4 regions of the Kitasatospora sp. NPDC056273 genome follow, and region 2 is predicted to be linked to each of the others. Evidence: riboswitches for the same ligand, from Rfam matches in the RefSeq annotation. Region 2 holds a riboswitch; each other region holds the start of a gene.
What was found. A riboswitch is a leader RNA that binds a small molecule or an ion and turns the genes downstream of it on or off. The one in region 2 is predicted to bind cobalamin.
Positions count from the first base shown of each region.

Region 1 (4,681 bases), on a different contig from region 2:
GCCGTCCAGGAAGGGACTGCCCCCCTCCACGGTCACCACCCCGTGGTGGATCTCGTAGCCCTCGACCCGCTGCCCGAACGCCTCGCCGACCGGCCGCGCCAGCACCTTCTCGACGCCGAACCGCACCCGCGTCGGCAGCAGGCCGAGGCCGTCGACGGCGCCCGCCTTCGACTCGACCTCGTCCACGATCGAGTGCGCCAGCATCTGGTAGCCGCCGCAGACCCCGAGGACCGGCAGTCCGGCCGCCACCCGCGCTTTCAGGGCCGGCTCCAGGCCGCGCTCGCGCAGCCAGGCGAGGTCCGCGACGGTGGCCCGGGTACCGGGCAGCACCACCAGGTCGGCGTCGGCCAGCTCCTCCGGCCTGGTCGCCCAGCGGACCAGCACGCCCGGCTCCTGCGCGAGCGCGTCCATGTCGGTGAAGTTGGACAGCCGGGGGAAGCGCACCACGGCCACCCGCAGCACGTCCGCGCCGAGCGGCCCGGGCCCGTCCGCCCGGTCCGCCACGGTGGACAGGTCCAGCGAGTCCTCGGCGTCCAGCCAGAGCCCGGGCAGCATCGGCAGCGTGCCCAGCACCGGACGGCCGGTCAGCTCGTGCAGCATCTCCAGCCCGGGCGCCAGCAGCCGCGCGTCGCCGCGGAACTTGTTGACGAACCAGCCCGCCACGTGCCGCTGGTCCTCCGCCGACAGCAGCGCCAGCGTCCCGTACATCGCCGCGAAGACCCCGCCGCGGTCGATGTCCCCGACCACCACCACCGGCAGGGCGGCGGCCGTGGCCAGGCCCATGTTGGCGATGTCGCGGTCGCGCAGGTTGATCTCGGCGGGCGATCCCGCGCCCTCGCAGACCACCACGTCGTAGCGGCCGCGCAGGTCGGCCAGGCACTCCAGGGCGCGCTCCAGCAGGACGGGCTTGCGCTCGCGGTAGTCCAGCGCGCCGACCTCGGCCACCGGCCGGCCGAGCAGCACCACCTGGCTGCGGCCGTCCGCGCCCGGCTTGAGCAGCACCGGGTTCATCGCCGCCTCCGGCTCCACCCGGGCGGCCTGCGCCTGCATCGCCTGGGCGCGGCCGATCTCGGCGCCGTCGGCGGTGACGAAGGAGTTGAGCGACATGTTCTGCGCCTTGAACGGCGCGACCCGTACGCCCTGGCGGGCGAGCCACCGGCAGATCCCGGCCGTCACCACGCTCTTGCCCGCGTCCGAGGTCGTCCCCGCGACCAGCAGTGCGTTGCTCATGCCCGTCCCCTCTTCTTCAGCAGTGCCCGCAGCAGGACGTGCCCCGCGACCGTCGTACCCAGCGCCAGTGCGCCCACCCGCCGGGAGAGCGCGCAGGCCCGCTCGATGTCGTCCACCGTCACCGGCCGCAGCTCCGCGCCCAGGACGGGCCGGTGCTCCACCCGCTCGCCGTACCGCAGCGTGCCGCCCAGTCGGACGCCCACCGCGCCGGCGAACGCCGATTCGGCCTGGCCCGCGTTCGGGCTCGGGTGCGCGGAGCCGTCGCGCCGCCAGACCCGCCAGGCGGTCCGGGGCTCGGGGGCGGCGGCCACCGTCAGCAGCGCCGTCAGCCGGGCGCCCGGCCAGCCCGCCACGTCGTCCAGCCGGGCCGAGGCCCAGCCGAACCGGGCGTAGCGGGGCGAGCGGTGGCCGACCATGGCGTCCAGGGTGTTCACGGCGCGGAAGGCCAGCAGGCCGGGGGTGCCGGCCAGGGCGCCCCAGGTCAGCGCGTTCACCACGGCGTCGGCGGTGTTCTCGGCCACCGACTCGACCACCGCCCGGGCGATCTGCTGCCCGTCCAGCGCGCTCGGGTCCCGCCCGCACAGGTGCGGCAGCCGCTCCCGGGCGGCGGCGAGGTCGCCGGCGGCCAGCGAGCGGCCGATGGTGCGGGCCTCCCGGGTCAGCGAGGTGCCGCCGAGCACCGTCCAGGTCGCGGCCGCCGCCAGCGCCGCCCGGCCCAGCGGGCGCCGGCCCACCGTACGGTCCAGGGCGAACGCGCCCGCCGCGACCGCGCCCACGCACAGCGCGGTGTACCCGGCCCCGGCGGCGCGGTCGTCGCGCCACAGCCGCCGCTCCAGCCGGGTCGCGGCGCTGCCGAAGAAGGCCACCGGGTGGCCCCGGCGGGGGTCGGCGAAGCGGGCGTCGGCGGCGTAGCCCGCGGCGGCGCCGAGTGCGAACACGGCGGCGCGGGCCAGCGGGCGCGAGGCTCGGGTCAGCGGGCGCGGAGCGGGGGAAGGCGCGCGCGGGGTCATCGGCCGCACGGCGGAGGGCAGCTCGGAGTCCGGCCGGGCGGGGCAGCCTGCATCGCGTGCGTGTCCTCACTCAGGGTCCGCGCCCTGGATCGACGTGACGGCGGCGAGAGTCTCCTGGCTTCCGGGTCGAACGCACCCCCGGAGCCTTCCAGCGGCCGTCGACGGCCCGCCGTGGCGATGTTCCGAGCGTGCTCCCCGGTGACAGTGGCGGGACCGCGCCGGACTTCCACCGGCTTCCTCTCCATGCCTCCGTTTGGCCCCAGGATCCCATCACGGGCCCGAACCGGGAGTCAACCGAGGTCACGGAGGGGTTGGTCACACGGGGACGCCGCTGACGCCCGGTCGGATCGCCCGGCGCGGCCCCGCCCCGACCCCCGCCACCGGCACCCCCTGAGTACCGCCCTGAGCACCCCGGGAGCGCCCGCCGGGTGACCCGGACGGCCCAGCCCGGTGGCCGGTCGGGCGGAGCGCCGGTGAACTGGGGCTCGAACACCGTCCGGTCCGTGAAGAACGTCCGTGAACAACGTCCGTGAACAACAGAGCGGGGAGCGAGATGCGTTGGGGAACCGCCGCCGTCGTGGCGGCCGCCGCGGTGGGGGCCGCCGTGCTGGTGGTCGGCCGCCGGGCCTCCGAGCGGATGGTCCGTCCGGTGACCGCCGTCCAGGAGTCCGGGCCGGTCCAGGTCCGCGCCCTCGCCGCCGGCCGGGTCACCTTCACCCGCGGCCCCGCGAGCCTGCGCCCCGGCCGCTGGGCGGTGGAGTGGGCGGACGGCGGGCACGCGGTCGTCGAGGAGGTGCTGCACGCCGACGAACAGGGCGTCACCCGCCGACTGGTCCGCGCCGACCGGGGCACCCTCGTCCCCGGCACCGAGGTCCGCTTCACCCCGCGGGTCCACCTCGGCGACCCCACCGAGGCGCTCGGCCTCGCCTTCGCCGACACCACCGCCGACGGCGAGCTCGGCGCCCTCCCCGCCTGGCGGCTCGACGGCAAGCGCGGCACCTGGGTGATCCTGGTGCACGGCCCCGGCGACGACCGCCGGCAGACCCTCCCGGTGCTCCCCGTCCTCGACCGGCTCGGCCTGCCCGCCCTCGCCGTCACCCACCGCGGCGACCGGGGCGCCCCCGCCTCCCCGGACGGGCTCAGCCACTTCGGCGAGACCGAGTGGCGCGACATCGAGGCGGCGGTACGGCTGGCGCTCGACAGCGGCGCGGGCAAGGTGATCCTGTACGGCTGGTCCGTCGGCGCGACCATCGTGCTGCAGACCGTGGCCCGCTCCGCCTGGTCGCACGCCGTCCGCGGCCTGATCCTCGACTCGCCCGTGCTCGACCTGCCCGCCTCCGCCCGCCGGGACGCCGCCCGGGCCGGCTTCCAGGGCGTCGCCGCCGAGCTCGGCGCCCTCGCCGCCGAGGGCCGCACCGGGGTCGACCTCGCCGACTTCGGCCGCATCGCCGACGGCACCGACCTGCGGGTGCCGACCCTCCTCCTGCACAGCCCCGAGGACCGGATCGCGCCCTTCGGCACCGCCGAGAAGCTGGCCGCCGCCCGCCGCGACGTGGTGAGCCTCCAGCCCTTCCCCGGTGCCGACCACGCCACCCTCTGGAACACCGCCCCCGACCGCTACACCGAACTCCTCCGCCGCTGGCTCACCCCGCTCCTCTAGGGGCTCAACCACCCCCCCTGTGCGCGAGGGCGTTTTCGGCTGGTCCCCGCCGCTTTTCCCGGTGCGATTCCCCCCGTCCGAGAATGAACGTTCCTCCCATTCCTCCGGGCCCGCGTGAAAAGTCGGCCCGGCCGACTTCCGGTGCGGCTCGATCCCGATCACGCCGCCCACCATCCGTCCGGATTCGGGCTGGACAGTCCTGCCGGGCGTCGCCGGGCCGAAACGCCCCCGTACGGGCCCCTCGGCTGTCAGGAGCAATATTTGGCCCGGCCCCTTACCCCCCACCCGTACGCACGGTGACCGCCCGAGCATTCCGGGCAACCGGCCCGCCCTCTGTGGCATGGGCAGGTCACACGTTTCCGGCCAGGCGGTTTGCCGTTGTTGCCCGATCTTGCGGAGGTGCCACCGGCGGTCGCCCGGTCGTACGGACAACCGGATGTGACAGAAGGCCGGTACAAGGGGAAGACTGCTCGACGTGACGTCTCGGAACCCGCGCGACCGTGATGCCCCGCTCCCGCCGACGATCGGTACCGGTGCGACGGTGACCCGTCTCCCCGGAACGGCCCAACGGCCCGCCGGTGGCAGGCCGGGCGGGGCGGGAGTCCCCCGTAACGCAGTACCCCGGCGACGAGGGCCCGCTCCGGCTCCCGGGCGGGGCAGGGTTCCCGTGCCGGAGGGCTTTCCGGCACCCTCCGAGCTGGCGCCGCTGGCCCGCCGGATGCTGGTGGACGCCGTCCGGGTCGCCCGCTGGGCCGGTGAGCTGGCCGAGGTCGACAAGCGC
Region 1 covers NZ_JBHJSJ010000002.1:319,800-324,480, forward strand. Annotated here, with positions in the region: gene ACFCY1_RS03005 (cobyric acid synthase) at 1-1,230, opposite strand, end outside; gene ACFCY1_RS03010 (cobalamin biosynthesis protein) at 1,227-2,240, opposite strand; cobalamin riboswitch at 2,348-2,481, opposite strand; gene ACFCY1_RS03015 (alpha/beta hydrolase) at 2,794-3,900, shown strand; gene ACFCY1_RS03020 (hypothetical protein) at 4,568-4,681, shown strand, end outside.
Region 1: it holds a riboswitch for cobalamin, as region 2 does, so the genes downstream of both, ACFCY1_RS03010 (cobalamin biosynthesis protein) here and ACFCY1_RS34265 (iron ABC transporter permease) in region 2, are expected to answer to the same signal.

Region 2 (4,681 bases):
CACCGTCGGACCGGCCTCGCGGGCGAGCGCCAGCACCTCCAACTGGTGCGCGATGTCGAGGTGGTTGGTGGGTTCGTCGAGCACCAGCAGGCGCGGCTCCTGGACCAGCGCGCGGGCGAACAGCACCCGCTGCTTCTCGCCCCCGGACAGGCTCAGGAAGCCCCGCTCGGCGAGGTGCCCGGCCCGGACCTTGCGCAGCGCCTCGGCGCAGCGCCGCTCGTCCCCGTCGACTTGGGCGCCGAAGCCGCGGCGGTGCGGCAGCCGGCCCATGGCGACCACCTCGGCGACGGTGAAGTCGAACTCGGCGGAGTGCTCCTGGGTCAGCGCGGCCACCCGGCGGGCGCTCTCGCGGGCGGTGAGGGCGTGCAGGTCGTCGCCGGCCAGCCGGACCACGCCGCCGGCCGGCTTCAGCACCCGGTAGACGCAGCGCAGCAGGGTCGACTTGCCGCTGCCGTTGGGGCCGATCAGCCCGACCACCTGCCCGGCGGCGGCCGCCAGGCTCACCTCGTGGACCAGCCGGGTGCCGGCCAGCTCCACCGAGACGCCGTCGACGGCGAGGTCCTGGGCGTGCACCGGGGTCGGGTCGGTCGTCGCGGTCACCGGGCACCTCCGAAGGCCTGGCCGCGGCGGCGCATCATCACCAGGAAGGCGGGCACGCCGAGCACCGCGGTGAACACCCCGACGGGCAGTTCGGCGGGCGCCAGCAGGGTGCGCGAGGCGATGTCCACCCAGACCAGCAGCAGCGCCCCGGCGAGCGGCGCGACCACCAGCACCCGGCGGTGCCCTGCGCCGACCAGCATCCGCGCCAGGTGCGGCATCAGCAGCCCGACGAAGCCGATCGCCCCGCTGACCGCGACCACGGTGCCGGTGACGGCGGCGGTCACCACGAACAGCTCGCGGCGCAGCCGGTCCGGGTCCACGCCGAGCGAGGCGGAGGTCTCGTCGCCCATCGCGAGCGCGTCCAGCCGCCCGGCGGTGCAGGCCAGGTAGGCGAGCCCGGCCAGCACGGTGACGGCGGCGATCGGCACCTTGCCCCAGGTGGCGCCGCCGAGGCTGCCGAGCAGCCACATCATGACGTCCCGGGCGGCCTCGCCGCGGTCGGCGGCGAAGACCATCAGGGTGGTGGCGGCGGAGAAGCCGTAGGACAGCGCGGTGCCGGTGAGCACCAGCCGCAGCGGGGTGAGCCCGTACGCGGTGCGGGCCGCGACGTAGACCAGGGTCATGGCGGCCAGCGCGGAGCCGAAGGCGGAGGCGGAGATCGCCCACACCCCGAGCGAGGCGAAGGCGCCGAACAGCATCACGGCATTGGCGCCGACGGCCGCGCCGGAGGAGATGCCGAGCACGAAGGGGTCCGCCAGCGCGTTGCGCACCAGGGCCTGGACGGCGACCCCGCAGGCGGCCAGCCCGGCGCCGACCACGGCGGCCAGCACGGTGCGCGGCAGCCGGATCTCCCAGACGATCGCGTACGCGGCCGCCTCGTCCGCGTCCAGCCGGCCGCCCGTCAGCCCGGCGCCCAGGAGCCGCAGCACCCGGGGCAGGCCGAGCCCGGAGGAGCCGAGGGCGACCCCGCAGACCAGGGAGAGCAGCAGGGCGGCGGCGAGTCCGGCGGCGAGCGGGACGACGGGTATTCGGCGAGCGGGCGGGCCGACTGCACGGTTGACGGGTGCGCGGTTCACGGGTGCGCCTTGCCTCGGGCCGGGAGCGCGCCGGGGCGGGCGCGGGCCGGGGGCGTGCCGGGGCGCCGTTCCCCTCGCAGTCCGCGGCGAGTTGTCGGGAGGTCGGCGGCCGAGGGCGATCGGGCTGGCGCGGCCGTACGGGCGGGTACGGGCCGTGCTCACCGTTGCGGGTCAGCGCCGGATTCGCACCGGACTTCCCCCTCGGACGCCCTGGCAGCATAACAGCCACTCAGGGCAGGCAACCCTTACCTAGCCGGGTCGGACGTGAACGCACGACCGCCCCCGTTCGGCGGTGCGGACGGGGGCGGTCGGGTGGCGACGCGTCAGGCTCAGGCCTGCTTGGTCTCCCAGAAGATCTTGTCGACCTGGGCGATCAGGTCGAGCAGGGCCTGGCCGGTGGCCGGGTCCGTGGACGCCTTGGCGGCCGAGGCGGCCTTCAGGGTGTCGTTGATCAGCTGGTGCAGCTGCGGGTACTTCTCGAAGTGCGGGGCCTTGAAGTAGTCGCTCCACAGCACCGAGATGTGGTGCTTGACGGCCTCGGCGCGCTGCTCCTTGATGATGACGGCGCGGGCGCGGAAGTGCGGGTCCTCGTTGGCCTGGTACTTCTCCTGGGTGGCCTTGACCGACTCGGCCTCCAGCTTGGCCTGCGCGGGGTCGTAGACGCCGCAGGGCAGGTCGCAGTGGGCGTGGACGGTGGCGCGCGGTGCAAACAGACGAGAGAACATGGGAGTCCTTCCTTAGATCGTCTTCCCGCGCCCGAGATTACCCTTCCGCCCTCCCGGTTTCGCGATCGGGCGGTGGGCCTAGGGCGAAAGACGGACCGGGAACCGGCGCAATCCGGACATCGGACGGACGGCGGTCCGTACGGCAGACTGGGGGCGCGAGCGGGGGCGGGAGGAGGAGTCGTGGCGCGGAGCACGCGAGCGGAGGGCGCCGGGGCGGGGGAGCGCGGCCCGGGCGGCGCGCTGCCGTTCGGTCTGGTCGACGTGGCGGGGCCGTCGATGGTCCCGACCCTGCGCGAGGGCGACCGGCTGCTGGTCCGCTACGGCGCGCCGATCCGGCCCGGCGCGGTGGTGGTCTTCCGGCACCCCTTCCAGCAGGACCTGCTGGTGGTGAAGCGGGCCGCCGAGCGCCGGGCCACGGGCTGGTGGCTGCTCTCCGACAACCGCCCGGTGGACAGCGACAGCCGCAGCTACGGCGCCGTCCCGGACGAGCTGGTGCTCGGCCGGGTGCTGCTGCGGCTGCGCCCGAGCCCGGTCTGGCTGGCGCCGGGGCGCCGGCTGGAGCGGCTGCTGCTCACCCCGCGGCTGGCCCGGGTGCCGGGCCTGGCCCGCCGGCTCGGCGCCTGGGTCGAGGAGGTCTAGCGGGCCGCTACGCCCGGGCCGCCGCCTCCGCCTCCAGGCGCTTGCGGGCCCGGTAGGCGGCCACGTTGGCGCGGGTCGCGCAGCGGTCCGAGCAGTAGCGGCGGGAGCGGTTGGTCGAGGTGTCCAGGTAGGCGTTGCGGCAGGGCGCGGCCTGGCAGATGCCGAGCCGGTCGGCGCCCAGCTCGGTGAGGTGGACGGCCAGGCCCATGCAGGCGACCGCGCTGAAGTGGGCGGTGGCGGTGGGGGAGTTGTCGGCCAGGTGCAGGTGCCAGCGCGGCCGCCCGGCGTCGTCCAGGTAGTCGTGCCCGGAGATCAGCGGGCTGACCGGGTACTCCATCAGCAGGCTGTTCAGCAGGTCGACGCCGCGGATCTCGTCCCCGCCGGCGGCGGCCTCGAAGACCCCGCGCAGCCGGGTCCGCACCGCCCGCAGCCGGGGCACGTCGGACTCGTCGGCGAGCGAGCGGGCCCGCGAGGAGTCGGAGAAGAGACCGCGCACCGCCTCCACGGAGGTCAGCGAGTCGGTGCCGCGCTCGGGCTCCTCGGTGTTCACCAGCCGGACGGCGAGATCGGCGTAGGCGGCGAGCTCCACAGGGGTCCTTCCAGGGGGGTCGGTAACGGGCTGACTGCCTCCAGCCTATTACCTGGGCGGGCAAAACGACGGCGCCCGGCAGGAGTGACCTGCCGGGCGCCGGGCGTACGGGCTCAGAGCACCTTGGAGAGGAAGGCCCTGGTGCGCTCGTGCTGCGGGTCGGTGAGCACCTCGCGGGGGTTGCCGGACTCGACCACCACCCCGCCGTCCATGAACACCAGCGCGTCGCCGACCTCGCGGGCGAAGCCCATCTCGTGGGTGACGACCACCATGGTCATGCCCTCCTCGGCGAGGCCGCGCATGACGTCGAGGACGTCGCCGACCAGCTCCGGGTCGAGCGCGGAGGTCGGCTCGTCGAAGAGCATCAGCTTGGGCTTCATGGCCAGCGCGCGGGCGATCGCCACGCGCTGCTGCTGGCCGCCGGAGAGCTGCGAGGGGTAGTTCTTCGCCTTGTCGGCGAGGCCGACCCGCTCCAGCAGGGCCATCCCGCGCTCGCGGGCGTCGGCCCGGCTCTCGCCCTTGACCTGGACCGGCGCCTCCATGACGTTCTCGACGGCGGTCATGTGCGGGAACAGGTTGAAGCGCTGGAAGACCATGCCGATGTCGCGCCGCTTGAGGGCGACCTCGCGGTCCCTGAGCTCGTGCAGCCGGTCGCCCTTCTGCCGGTAGCCGACCAGCTCGCCGTCCACCCAGAGGCGGCCGCCGTTGATCTTCTCCAGGTGGTTGATGCACCGCAGGAAGGTCGACTTGCCGGAGCCGGACGGGCCGATGAGGCAGAACACCTCGCCCTGCCTGACCTCCAGGTCGATGCCCTTGAGCACCTCGACCGGGCCGTACGACTTGTGCACGTTCTCGGCGCGGACCATCGGCTCGCCGGACGCGGCGCCGTCGGCGGGGGACTTGGTCGGATCGGTCATACGTGACCACCTCCCTCGAGCCCCGGGACGACGTCGGCGGTCGTCCTGGGGGCGGGCTTCCCGGCGAACAGCCTCCGCAGCCGCTGCAGCGGGGTGGGCGGGAGGGTGCGGTTGGAACCTCGGGCGTAGTGGCGC
Region 2 covers NZ_JBHJSJ010000057.1:41,459-46,139, forward strand. Annotated here, with positions in the region: gene ACFCY1_RS34260 (ABC transporter ATP-binding protein) at 1-600, opposite strand, end outside; gene ACFCY1_RS34265 (iron ABC transporter permease) at 597-1,676, opposite strand; cobalamin riboswitch at 1,799-1,924, opposite strand; gene sodN (superoxide dismutase, Ni) at 2,006-2,401, opposite strand; gene sodX (nickel-type superoxide dismutase maturation protease) at 2,678-3,040, shown strand; gene ACFCY1_RS34280 (CGNR zinc finger domain-containing protein) at 3,048-3,629, opposite strand; gene ACFCY1_RS34285 (amino acid ABC transporter ATP-binding protein) at 3,743-4,546, opposite strand; gene ACFCY1_RS34290 (amino acid ABC transporter permease) at 4,543-4,681, opposite strand, start outside.

Region 3 (4,681 bases), on a different contig from region 2:
CCTCGCTCCTGTGGGCGCTCCAGGGCTCCGGGCCCCGCCAGGGCGGTAGCGTGAAGGTCACCGGCGCCGGGGGCGGCCCGGCCGCGGACCCCAAGCGGCTGCCCGCGGCCCGGGCCCGGCAGCTGGTCGGGCTCGTCCCGCAGACCCCCACCGACCTGCTGTACCTGGAGACGGTCGCCCAGGAACTCGCCCAGAGCGACCTCGAAGCCGACGGCGTCGGCGGGCCGACCGCACGGCAGGTCCTCGACCGCCTGGCTCCCGGGATCCCGGACGGCACCCACCCCCGGGACCTCTCCGAGGGGCAGAAGCTGGCCCTCGTCCTGGCGATCCAACTCGCCGCCGCACCAAGGGTCGTGCTGCTGGACGAACCCACCCGGGGGCTCGACTACCAGGCGAAGGAGGCGCTCACCGGCATCGTGGACGCCCTCGCCGCCGAAGGCCGTACGGTCGTCGTCTCCACCCACGACGTCGAGTTCGTCGCCTCCGCCGCCGACCGCGTCGTGGTGATGGCCGAGGGCGAGATCGTCGCCGACGGGCCCACCGCCGAGGTCATCGTCGCCTCGCCCACCTTCGCCCCGCAGACCGCCAAGATCCTCGCCCCGCTCGGCTACCTGACGGCACGTCAGGTCGCGGCGGCCGTGGAAGCGGTGGAGGCCGCCCGGTGACCGCCGTCCGGATCCCCGGCCGGGCCCGCGTCGTCGTCGCCCTGGCCGCCTTCATCGGGCTGGTGGCCTTCACCTGGCCGTTCGTCGTCGCGCCCGGGCGGTTCGGCTCCAACTACGCCCCGCCGCTGATCTTCGGCGCCCTGCTGGTCCTGGTGCTCGCCGTCGTCGTCGCGGAGATCTCCGCGGGCGGCATCGACGCCAAGGCCCTCGCCATGCTCGGCGTCCTGTCCGCCGTCAACGCCGGACTCCGCCCGCTCGGCGCCGGGACCGCCGGAGTGGAGACGGTCTTCTTCATCCTGGTGCTGGCCGGCCGGGTCTTCGGCCCCGGCTTCGGCTTCACCCTCGGCTGCACCTCGCTGTTCGCCTCCGCGCTGCTCACCGGCGGCGTCGGCCCCTGGATGCCGTACCAGATGTTCGGCTGCGCCTTCGTCGGCATGCTCGCCGGACTGCTGCCGGGGGCCGGGCGGCGCTGGGAGGTGCCGCTGCTGGCCGGGTACGGGGCGTTCTCCGGCTACCTCTTCGGCTTCCTGCTGAACCTCTCCTTCTGGCCGTTCTCCACCGACCCGAACAGCTCGATCGCCTACCTGCCGGGCCTGCCCTTCACCGAGCAGTGGCACCGCTACCTGCTGTTCGACCTGGCCACCTCGCTCGGCTGGGACACCGGCCGCGCCGTCACCACCTTCACCGCCGTGCTCGTCGTCGGGCCGGCCGTCCTCACCGTCTTCCGCCGCGCGGCCCGCCGCGCCAACTTCGAGCCCACGGTGCGCTTCGAGGCCCCGCCCGGCCCGCACGCCCCATCCGGCCAGGACGCCACGCCCGGCCCGGACACCACGGCGGGGCCGCCGACCGCCGCGCGGCCCACCGGCCCGGCGCACCCCTGAACCGAAAGGCCGACCATCGTGCCCAAGCCCGCGAAGCACCGGACGATGACGCTGGACGGGGTCGTCGTCGTCGTCCTGACCCCGGAACAGCACGCCGCACTGGAATCCGCCCGCCGCCAGCTGGGCGGGGCGCAGGCGCAGGTCGCCAGGATGAGGTCAGACCTCCAGCGGGGACGGCGGCTGCTGGGCGAAGCCGAACGGCTACTGGCGGGCATCCCCGCCGACCAGCGCGCGCGACTGGACGCCCGGCTGGGGCCGGGACGCGGCCTGACCGGACTGCTCGCGGACATCCGCGCCGCCCTGCCCGGCACGCCGGACACCCCGACGCGGACCTGACCACCGGCCCCGCGAGCCGTGGTGGCGTCCCACCATCCGGACGGGTTCCGAGATTCCCGCGCCGGGCCCGGTGTTTTGCCCCTAAGCTGACGGCGCAGCTGGTTCGCCCTGTCCGCCAGGCAGGGCGTCGCAAGAGGGAACCCGGTGACGCCTTTCGACTGGCCAGTCCGGGACTGCCCCGCAGCGGTGAGTGGGAACGACCGCCGTCATACGCACTGGACCCGGGACGGGTCTGGGAAGCGACGGCCAGTAGGTGTCCGCCCTTCACGGGACGGACGCGCCCGCGAGTCCGAAGACCTGCCACTGCCCGCCCGCGGACGACCCGCGCGCGGCTATCCGGTGACCTCGTGGGCGGGTCGGCGACCATACCAGGCGGACCAGGCCCGTACGTTCCCGTGACGGCCGCCGCCGGGTACGTCATCCCTTCGCGCCCTCGTGCCGTCTCCGGGTACCTGAGGAGAACAGACTCGCGAAGGAGAGTCCCTTGACCACGAAGTCCGCAGCCGCGGCGAGCGTCGCCACCGCGTACGGCTACCCCCGCCAGGGCCGGGGCCGGGAGCTCAAGAAGGCCATCGAGGGCTACTGGAAGGGCTCGGTCACCGCCGAGGTGTTGCTGGCGACCGCCGCCGACCTGCGCCGGGGGAACTGGCAGCAGCTCGCCGACTCCGGCGTCGAAGAGGTCCCGACCGGTGACTTCTCGCTCTACGACCACGTGCTGGACACCACCGTCGCCGTCGGCGCGATCCCGCCCCGGCACCGGGCCGCCGTCGAAGCCGACCCGCTGGACGGGTACTTCGCCATGGCGCGCGGCAACCAGGACGTCGCCCCGCTGGAGATGACCAAGTGGTTCGACACCAACTACCATTACCTGGTGCCGGAGTTGGGGCCGGACACGGTGTTCACGGCGAACCCGGCCAAGGCGGTGGGCGAGCTGCGCGAGGCGCTGCTGCTCGGCCACGCGGCCCGGCCGGTGCTGGTCGGGCCGGTCACCTACCTGCTGCTCGCCAAGCCGGCGCCCGGGGTGGCCGCCGACTTCCAGCCGATCACCCTGCTGGACCGGCTGCTGCCCGTCTACGCGGAGCTGCTGGCCGGGTTGCGCGCCGCCGGCGCCGACTGGGTGCAGCTGGACGAGCCCGCGCTGGTCCAGGACCGCACCCCGGCCGAGCTCAACGCCGCCGCCCGCGCCTACCGCGAGCTGGGCGCCCTCACCGACCGGCCCAAGCTGCTGGTCGCCAGCTACTTCGACCGGCTCGGCGACGCCCTGCCGGTCCTGGCGAAGGCCCCGATCGAGGGCCTGGCACTGGACTTCACCGGGCCGGCCGCCGCCAACCTGGAGGACCTCGCCGCCGCCGGCGGCCTGCCCGGCAAGCGACTGGTGGCGGGGGTGATCGACGGGCGCAACATCTGGATCAACGACCTGGAGAAGTCCCTCACGACCCTGGCGACCCTGCTGGGCCTCGCCGACACCGTCGACGTCGCGCCGTCCTGCTCCCTGCTGCACGTGCCGATCGACGCCACCCTCGAACGCGACATCGACCCGCAGATCGCCCGCTGGCTGGCCTTCGCCAAGCAGAAGGCCACCGAGGCGGCGCTGCTCGCCCGCGGCCTGCGCGAGGGCACCGGCGCGATCGCCGCCGACCTCGCGGCCAACCGGGCCGACCTGGCCTCCCGCGCGGGCTCGCCGATCACCCGCGACCCGGCGGTGCGCGCCCGGATCGCCGCCGTCACCGACGCGGACGCCCGCCGCGCCCAGGCCTACCCGCAGCGGGCCGAGGCCCAGCGCGCCCGGCTCGGCCTGCCGCTGCTGCCGACCACCACCATCGGCTCCTTCCCGCAGACCACCGAACTGCGCGTCGCCCGGGCCGACCTGACGGCCGGTCGGATCGACGGCGCCACGTACCGGGAGCGGATGGAGGCCGAGGTCCGCGAGGTCATCGCGTACCAGGAGAAGGCCGGACTGGACGTCCTGGTGCACGGCGAGCCCGAGCGCAACGACATGGTCCAGTACTTCGCCGAGCAGCTCACCGGCTACCTGGCCACCCGGCACGGCTGGGTGCAGTCCTACGGCACCCGGTACGTGCGCCCGCCGGTCCTCGCCGGGGACATCTCCCGGCCGCACCCGATGACCGTCGACTGGTTCCGCTACGCGCAGGGCCTGACCGACCGCCCCGTGAAGGGCATGCTCACCGGCCCGGTCACCATGCTCGCCTGGTCCTTCGTCCGCGACGACCAGCCGCTCGCCGACACCGCCCGCCAGGTCGCCCTCGCCCTGCGCGACGAGGTCGTCGACCTCGAGGCCGGGGGCGCCGCCGTCGTCCAGGTCGACGAGCCGGCCCTGCGCGAGACCCTCCCGCTGCGGGCCGCCGCCCGCCCGGCCTACCTGGACTGGGCCACCGAGGCCTTCCGCCTCGCCACCTCCGGCGTCCGCGCCGACACCCAGATCCACACCCACATGTGCTACGCCGAGTTCGGCGCCATCATGACGGCGATCGACGACCTCGACGCCGACGTCATCTCCCTGGAGGCCACCCGCTCCCACATGGAGGTCGCCGGCGAGCTGGCCGAGGCGGGCTACCCGCGCGAGGTCGGCCCCGGCGTCTGGGACATCCACTCCCCGCGCGTCCCCAGCACCGAGGAGGCCGTCTCCCTGCTGCGCGCGGGCCTGGCCGCGATCCCGGCCGAACGGCTCTGGGTCAACCCGGACTGCGGACTGAAGACCCGCGGCTGGCCGGAGACCCGGGCCTCGCTGGACAGCCTGGTCGGCGCCGCCCGCCTGCTGCGCGCGGAGCTCGCCGGCTG
Region 3 covers NZ_JBHJSJ010000072.1:9,636-14,316, forward strand. Annotated here, with positions in the region: gene ACFCY1_RS37150 (ABC transporter ATP-binding protein) at 1-665, shown strand, start outside; gene ACFCY1_RS37155 (ECF transporter S component) at 662-1,546, shown strand; gene ACFCY1_RS37160 (hypothetical protein) at 1,565-1,882, shown strand; cobalamin riboswitch at 1,982-2,185, shown strand; gene metE (5-methyltetrahydropteroyltriglutamate--homocysteine S-methyltransferase) at 2,367-4,681, shown strand, end outside.
Region 3: it holds a riboswitch for cobalamin, as region 2 does, so the genes downstream of both, metE (5-methyltetrahydropteroyltriglutamate--homocysteine S-methyltransferase) here and ACFCY1_RS34265 (iron ABC transporter permease) in region 2, are expected to answer to the same signal.

Region 4 (4,681 bases), on a different contig from region 2:
CATCGCGCCGAGCTGGCTGTAGGACCACTCGTTCTGGCCCGGATCGGCGTGCCAGTACGACCAGTACGCGGTGGCCGGGGGCGTCAGGACGCACTTCTCCTGGTCCGGCGTCGGGTACTGCTTGCCGCCCTGGAAGCCGCTGTAGCCGATCCGGCAGATGAAGGCCGGGCCGTCGTGCCCGGTGCCGGTGGTCTTCCAGCCGCCCTGGTTGAGCAGGGTGAACCCGGTGGTGGGCGTGGTCCCGCAGGAGCGCAGCAGCGGGCCGCCCCACGTGCCGAAGTCCACGGCGAGTACGGCACCGGAGGTGGTGGTGCACTGCTCGATCGGCAACGGGGTCGCGGCGGCCGGGGCGGTGCCCGCGGCGACGCCGCCGAAGGCGAGGGCGAAGGTCAGCGACGCCGCCCCGGACAGCCGGGCGAGGCGCGTGCCGAGCCCCCGGCTCACCGGTGACGCCCCGGGGCGGCCGCGGTGCGGCGACGGGCGACGAGGACGGCCCCGGCGCCGAGCGCGGTCAGCGCACCGGCCCCCGCCGTCAGTGCCAGTACCTGGCTTCCGGTACTGGCCAGGCCGCCTGAACCGGTCCGCACCGTCACGCCCCCTGCCCCGGCGGCACTGTCACCCTTCGGGGTGTCGATGCCGCCGGACGAAGGGGTGTCGGTGGCCGGGATCGGCGCGGTCGTCGTGGGCGAGCCCGCCGGGGTGCCGGTCGGCGTCCCGGTGGGACTGACCGTCGGGGTGGGCGTTCCCGTCGGGGTGGTGGTCGGAGTCCCGGTGGGAGTAGGCGTCGGCGTGCCCGCGAGGTCGCGGGACAGCGTCCCGAAGGAGATGCCGGTGGCACCGCCCAGCACCTGCGTGGACGCGCGGACGTCCGAACCCCGCTGCCCGGCGGCCGCGACGTTGAACCCGCCGTCGCCGTTCTGCTGCCCAGCGAGGAAGTCGAGCGCCTTGGCGATCTGTCCACCGTAGGCGGCCTGGCGCAGCGTCATGCCCTGGACGGCCAGCGCGGCCGAGTTGGTGGAGTCGCCGGACGCGCCGGGGAAGCCGCCGTCGGGCAGCTGCCGCGCGGCGAGCCAGCCGAGCCCCTGGTCGACCGCCCGGGCGGCCTCGTCCCCGGGGACGAGGGCGAGGGCCATGACGGCCATCGCCGTGCTGTCCACGTCGGAGTCGCCGGTGGCGGGGATCAGGCTCGGCCAGGAGCCGTCCGGGTGCTGGAGGCCCTTCAGGTAGGCGATCGCGGGGGCGACGCTGGTGGACTCCCCAGCCCGGAGCTGGGCCATGACGGCGAGCGCCTGGGAGAAGACGGAGGTGGCGTAGGCGTAGTTGCCCGGGGCTGCGCAGCCGGTGGTCGCGTCGGCCTTGGCGCACACCAGCGCGGCGAGGGCGGCGATCAGGTCGTGGCCGCCGAAGTCCCGCGGGTTGCGGCCGACGGCCTCGGCGAGCAGCGCCTCCTTGCCGATGGACCCGCCGCCGGCGTACTCGGTGCCGATCGCGGTCCAGTCGTTGACGGTGCGCTCGCTCGCGTCCTTGCCCTGCTGGTCGAGGAAGTCGACGATCCGGCGCAGCGCGGCGTCGTCGGTGCCGGTCGCGGCGAGGGCGTAGGCCCCGTCGATGGTCAGGCCGAAGTCGGCGAAGGCCGGGAAGCCCTCGTAGTAGTGGCCGTCGATCAGGCGGGACGGGTCGGTGAGGTAGGCGCTCCCCTTGGCCGCGTCGGGTTTCCTCCCCGCGGGCGCGCTCAGGGCCACCGCGGGCGAGGGCGACGCCGACGGGGAGGCGGAGGGCGAGGGGCCGCCGTTCCTGGCGCGGACGGAGTCCGGGGTGAAGTTCGGCGCCCCGCTGGTGCCGCCGATGTCCGTGCCGCCGTAGACCCAGGCCTCGACCTCGCCGGGCTCGGGCTTCTGCGTGCCGGCCCCGAACCGGCTGTAGGACCAGGCCTGTTGGCCGGGTTCGGCGATCCAGTACGACCAGTACGCGGTGGCCTGCGGGGTGTTGACGCACGGCTCCTCGGCCGGTGTCGGGTACTGGGCGCCGCCGTTGAAGGTCCCGGTCCCGAGCCGGCAGATGAAGGCCGGTCCGTCGTGCTCGGTGCCGGTCGTGGTGAAGCCGGCGTTGTGCAGCAGGTTCATGCCCGTCGTGGGGTGGGCGTCGCAGCCCCGGACGACGCCGCCGCCCCAGTGGGTGAAGTCGACGGCGACGATCGCGCCCGTCGTCGCCGTGCACTGCTCGATCGGGTCGGCCGAGGCGGTACCCGGGTACCCGAGCAGGACCGTGCCGCAGGCGGCGACGGCGACGGTGCCGGCGACCACCAGCGAGGCGAGGTCCCGGTTCCTGTGACGTGTGCGATTGCTGCTGACCCTCACGACGACTCCCTGGTCGGTCGACACGCGAGGCGACGGCGCAGCCGACGGTCGCCCGCGGGCACGGGGGCCGTCGAAACCGCGTCGTAGTCCGCGACGACGCAAGTGCTCTGTGAACAGACCCCCGGTCCAGGCATTCCGGCTCACCCACCTCAGGTGGGTCCACGGTTGCGGGTCAGCGCCGGAGTTGGACCGGCTTCCCCTGAATGCCGAGGGCAAAAAATCGGTTCATCAGACCACGCTGACCGACGGGCAGTCAACGGGGCGTCAGGTCGATCACATCACCTCGTCGGGCGACAGACCTGTGCGGTCGCGTCCGCGGTGGCCGAGCGGGGGAACCCGGTGCGAACCCGGTGCGAACCCGGGGCTGACGCGCAGCGGTGTGGGGCGGTGACCGTACCGTCCCGAGCCCGAATGCCCGCCCGGCCACTGCGGAACTGAGCCGGTGTCCCGGCTGGCCGATCGTCACTGCCCGGCGGACAGCTCCCAGTCCATCGCCCACGCCCGCACCGAGCCGTCCGCACAGCCGAAGAGCAGCAGGCTGTCGTCCGCGGTGGCGGTGAGACTCCACACCTGGCCGCCACCCCCTTCCAGCTCGCGCAGGCAGCGGCCGGTGTCGGCGTCCCAGATCCGCACGGTGCCGAGCCGGTGGCCTGTATAGGCGAACCGGCCGCCGGCGGAGAGGTGAAGGACCGACAGCTCATCCGGCCCGGTACCGGCGTCCCACGGCAGGACCTCGAAGTCGAAGGCGCGGAGGAATTGCCCGGTGCCGGCGTCCCACAGCCGCAGCGAGCGGTCGCCGTACGCGCTGCCGGACAGCAGCCGGTGGCCGTCTGCGTCGAACGAGAGCCAGCCGCACGCCGGATGACTCAGCGCCAGCGGCGGAGCGCCGAGCCGGGCGTGCAGCTGGATCTCGCCGAACAGCGCCACGCTCGCTGCCCGGGTGCCATCCGCGCTCATCGCGGCGGCGGTGGTCGGCCGCTCTCCGTCGCCGGTGAGCACCCGCACGCAGCGGCCGCTGTCCAGGTCCCACAGCCGCAGCGCGCCGTCCCGGCCGATCACCAGGGCCTGCCGGGCATCGGCGGTGAACAGGACCGAGTTCCCGACCACGCCCGCCTCGCCGCTCTCGGCACGGCCGTCGGGCCCACGGGCGTCGACCCGGCCGAGCGGTCGGCCACCGGGCAGCTCCCAGCTCTGCAGCACCGCGTCCCCGCCGGCCACCGCACGCAGGCCGTCGGCGCTCAGGCCGACCGAGCCGACCCGGGGCTTGTCCAGCGCGCGCAGCGGGGTGCCGTCGGTCGGATTCCACAGCCCGACCCGGCGGTCACCGCCGATCGCCGCGGTACGCCCGTCCGCCGACACGGCGAGCGAGGACACGTGGCCCTGCCCGCCGAGGGTGTGCACCGGCCACGCCCCGCGCAGCCCGGTACGGCGGACGGATCTCCCCAGCCGCCGCCATGCGGCCAGCACCTCCGGCGCACGCTCATAGCCGGGCGTCGAGCGGGCCCGGGTGAGCAGGTCGAGCGCGGCGGCGTACTGCCGAGACCCGAACGCCTGCTCGGCCTCGGCGAGCAGGGCCCCGACCTGCCCGCCGGCCCGCTCGATCTCTCGGTGGCGGCGGGGCCGGCTGAGCTGCATGCTCGCCCGGAACCGGCGCTCCGGGGTGATCCGCCACCAGCGCGCGGTGTTGTCCTGCCCGGCGGACACCGCCCAGTCGGCGTCCCCGCCCATCATCACGGCGGCGACCGGCTGGCTGTGTTCGCGGAAGGTGCGCACACAGCGGTACAGGGCCAGGTCCCAGAGCCGCACCGCGCCGTCCTCGCCGCCGGTGACGGCGTACCGGGAGTCGCCGCTCAGCACCAGCGAGCGGACCTCGCCGATCGGCGAGGTCACGGTGCGCACCGCGCGGCCGCTGCGCAGGTCCCACAGCCGGATCGTCAGGCCGGGCGAGGCGGTCGCCGCGGTGCGGCCCTCGGGCTCCAGCCAGATCGCGGTGGGACCGCGGCCCGGCATCGTCATCGTCTGCCGCAGCTCTCCGGTGTTCAGGTCCCACAGCTGGAGGGTGCCGCGCGCGTGGCTGCTGACCAGGGCGAGACCGCCGTCGTGGCTCAGTTCGACCCGGTGGGAGTCCTCGGCCCGGTCCGTGACGGGTCCGAGCCGCAACCGCTGCCGGCCGCTCGGGAAGTCCCAGACCAGCAGCCGTCCCTCCACCACGGCGACGGCGGTCCGCGCCCGGTTGTCGATCCGCAGGGCCTGCACCCGGAACAGCTCGCGGCGGCCGGGCGGGGTGAAGGCCAGCAGGCAGCGCTCGCGCGCCAGGTCCCAGA
Region 4 covers NZ_JBHJSJ010000072.1:2,089-6,769, reverse strand. Annotated here, with positions in the region: gene ACFCY1_RS37140 (hypothetical protein) at 1-444, opposite strand, end outside; gene ACFCY1_RS37135 (prenyltransferase/squalene oxidase repeat-containing protein) at 441-2,357, opposite strand; cobalamin riboswitch at 2,465-2,592, opposite strand; cobalamin riboswitch at 2,687-2,774, shown strand; gene ACFCY1_RS37130 (WD40 repeat domain-containing serine/threonine protein kinase) at 2,820-4,681, opposite strand, start outside.
Region 4: it holds a riboswitch for cobalamin, as region 2 does, so the genes downstream of both, ACFCY1_RS37135 (prenyltransferase/squalene oxidase repeat-containing protein) here and ACFCY1_RS34265 (iron ABC transporter permease) in region 2, are expected to answer to the same signal.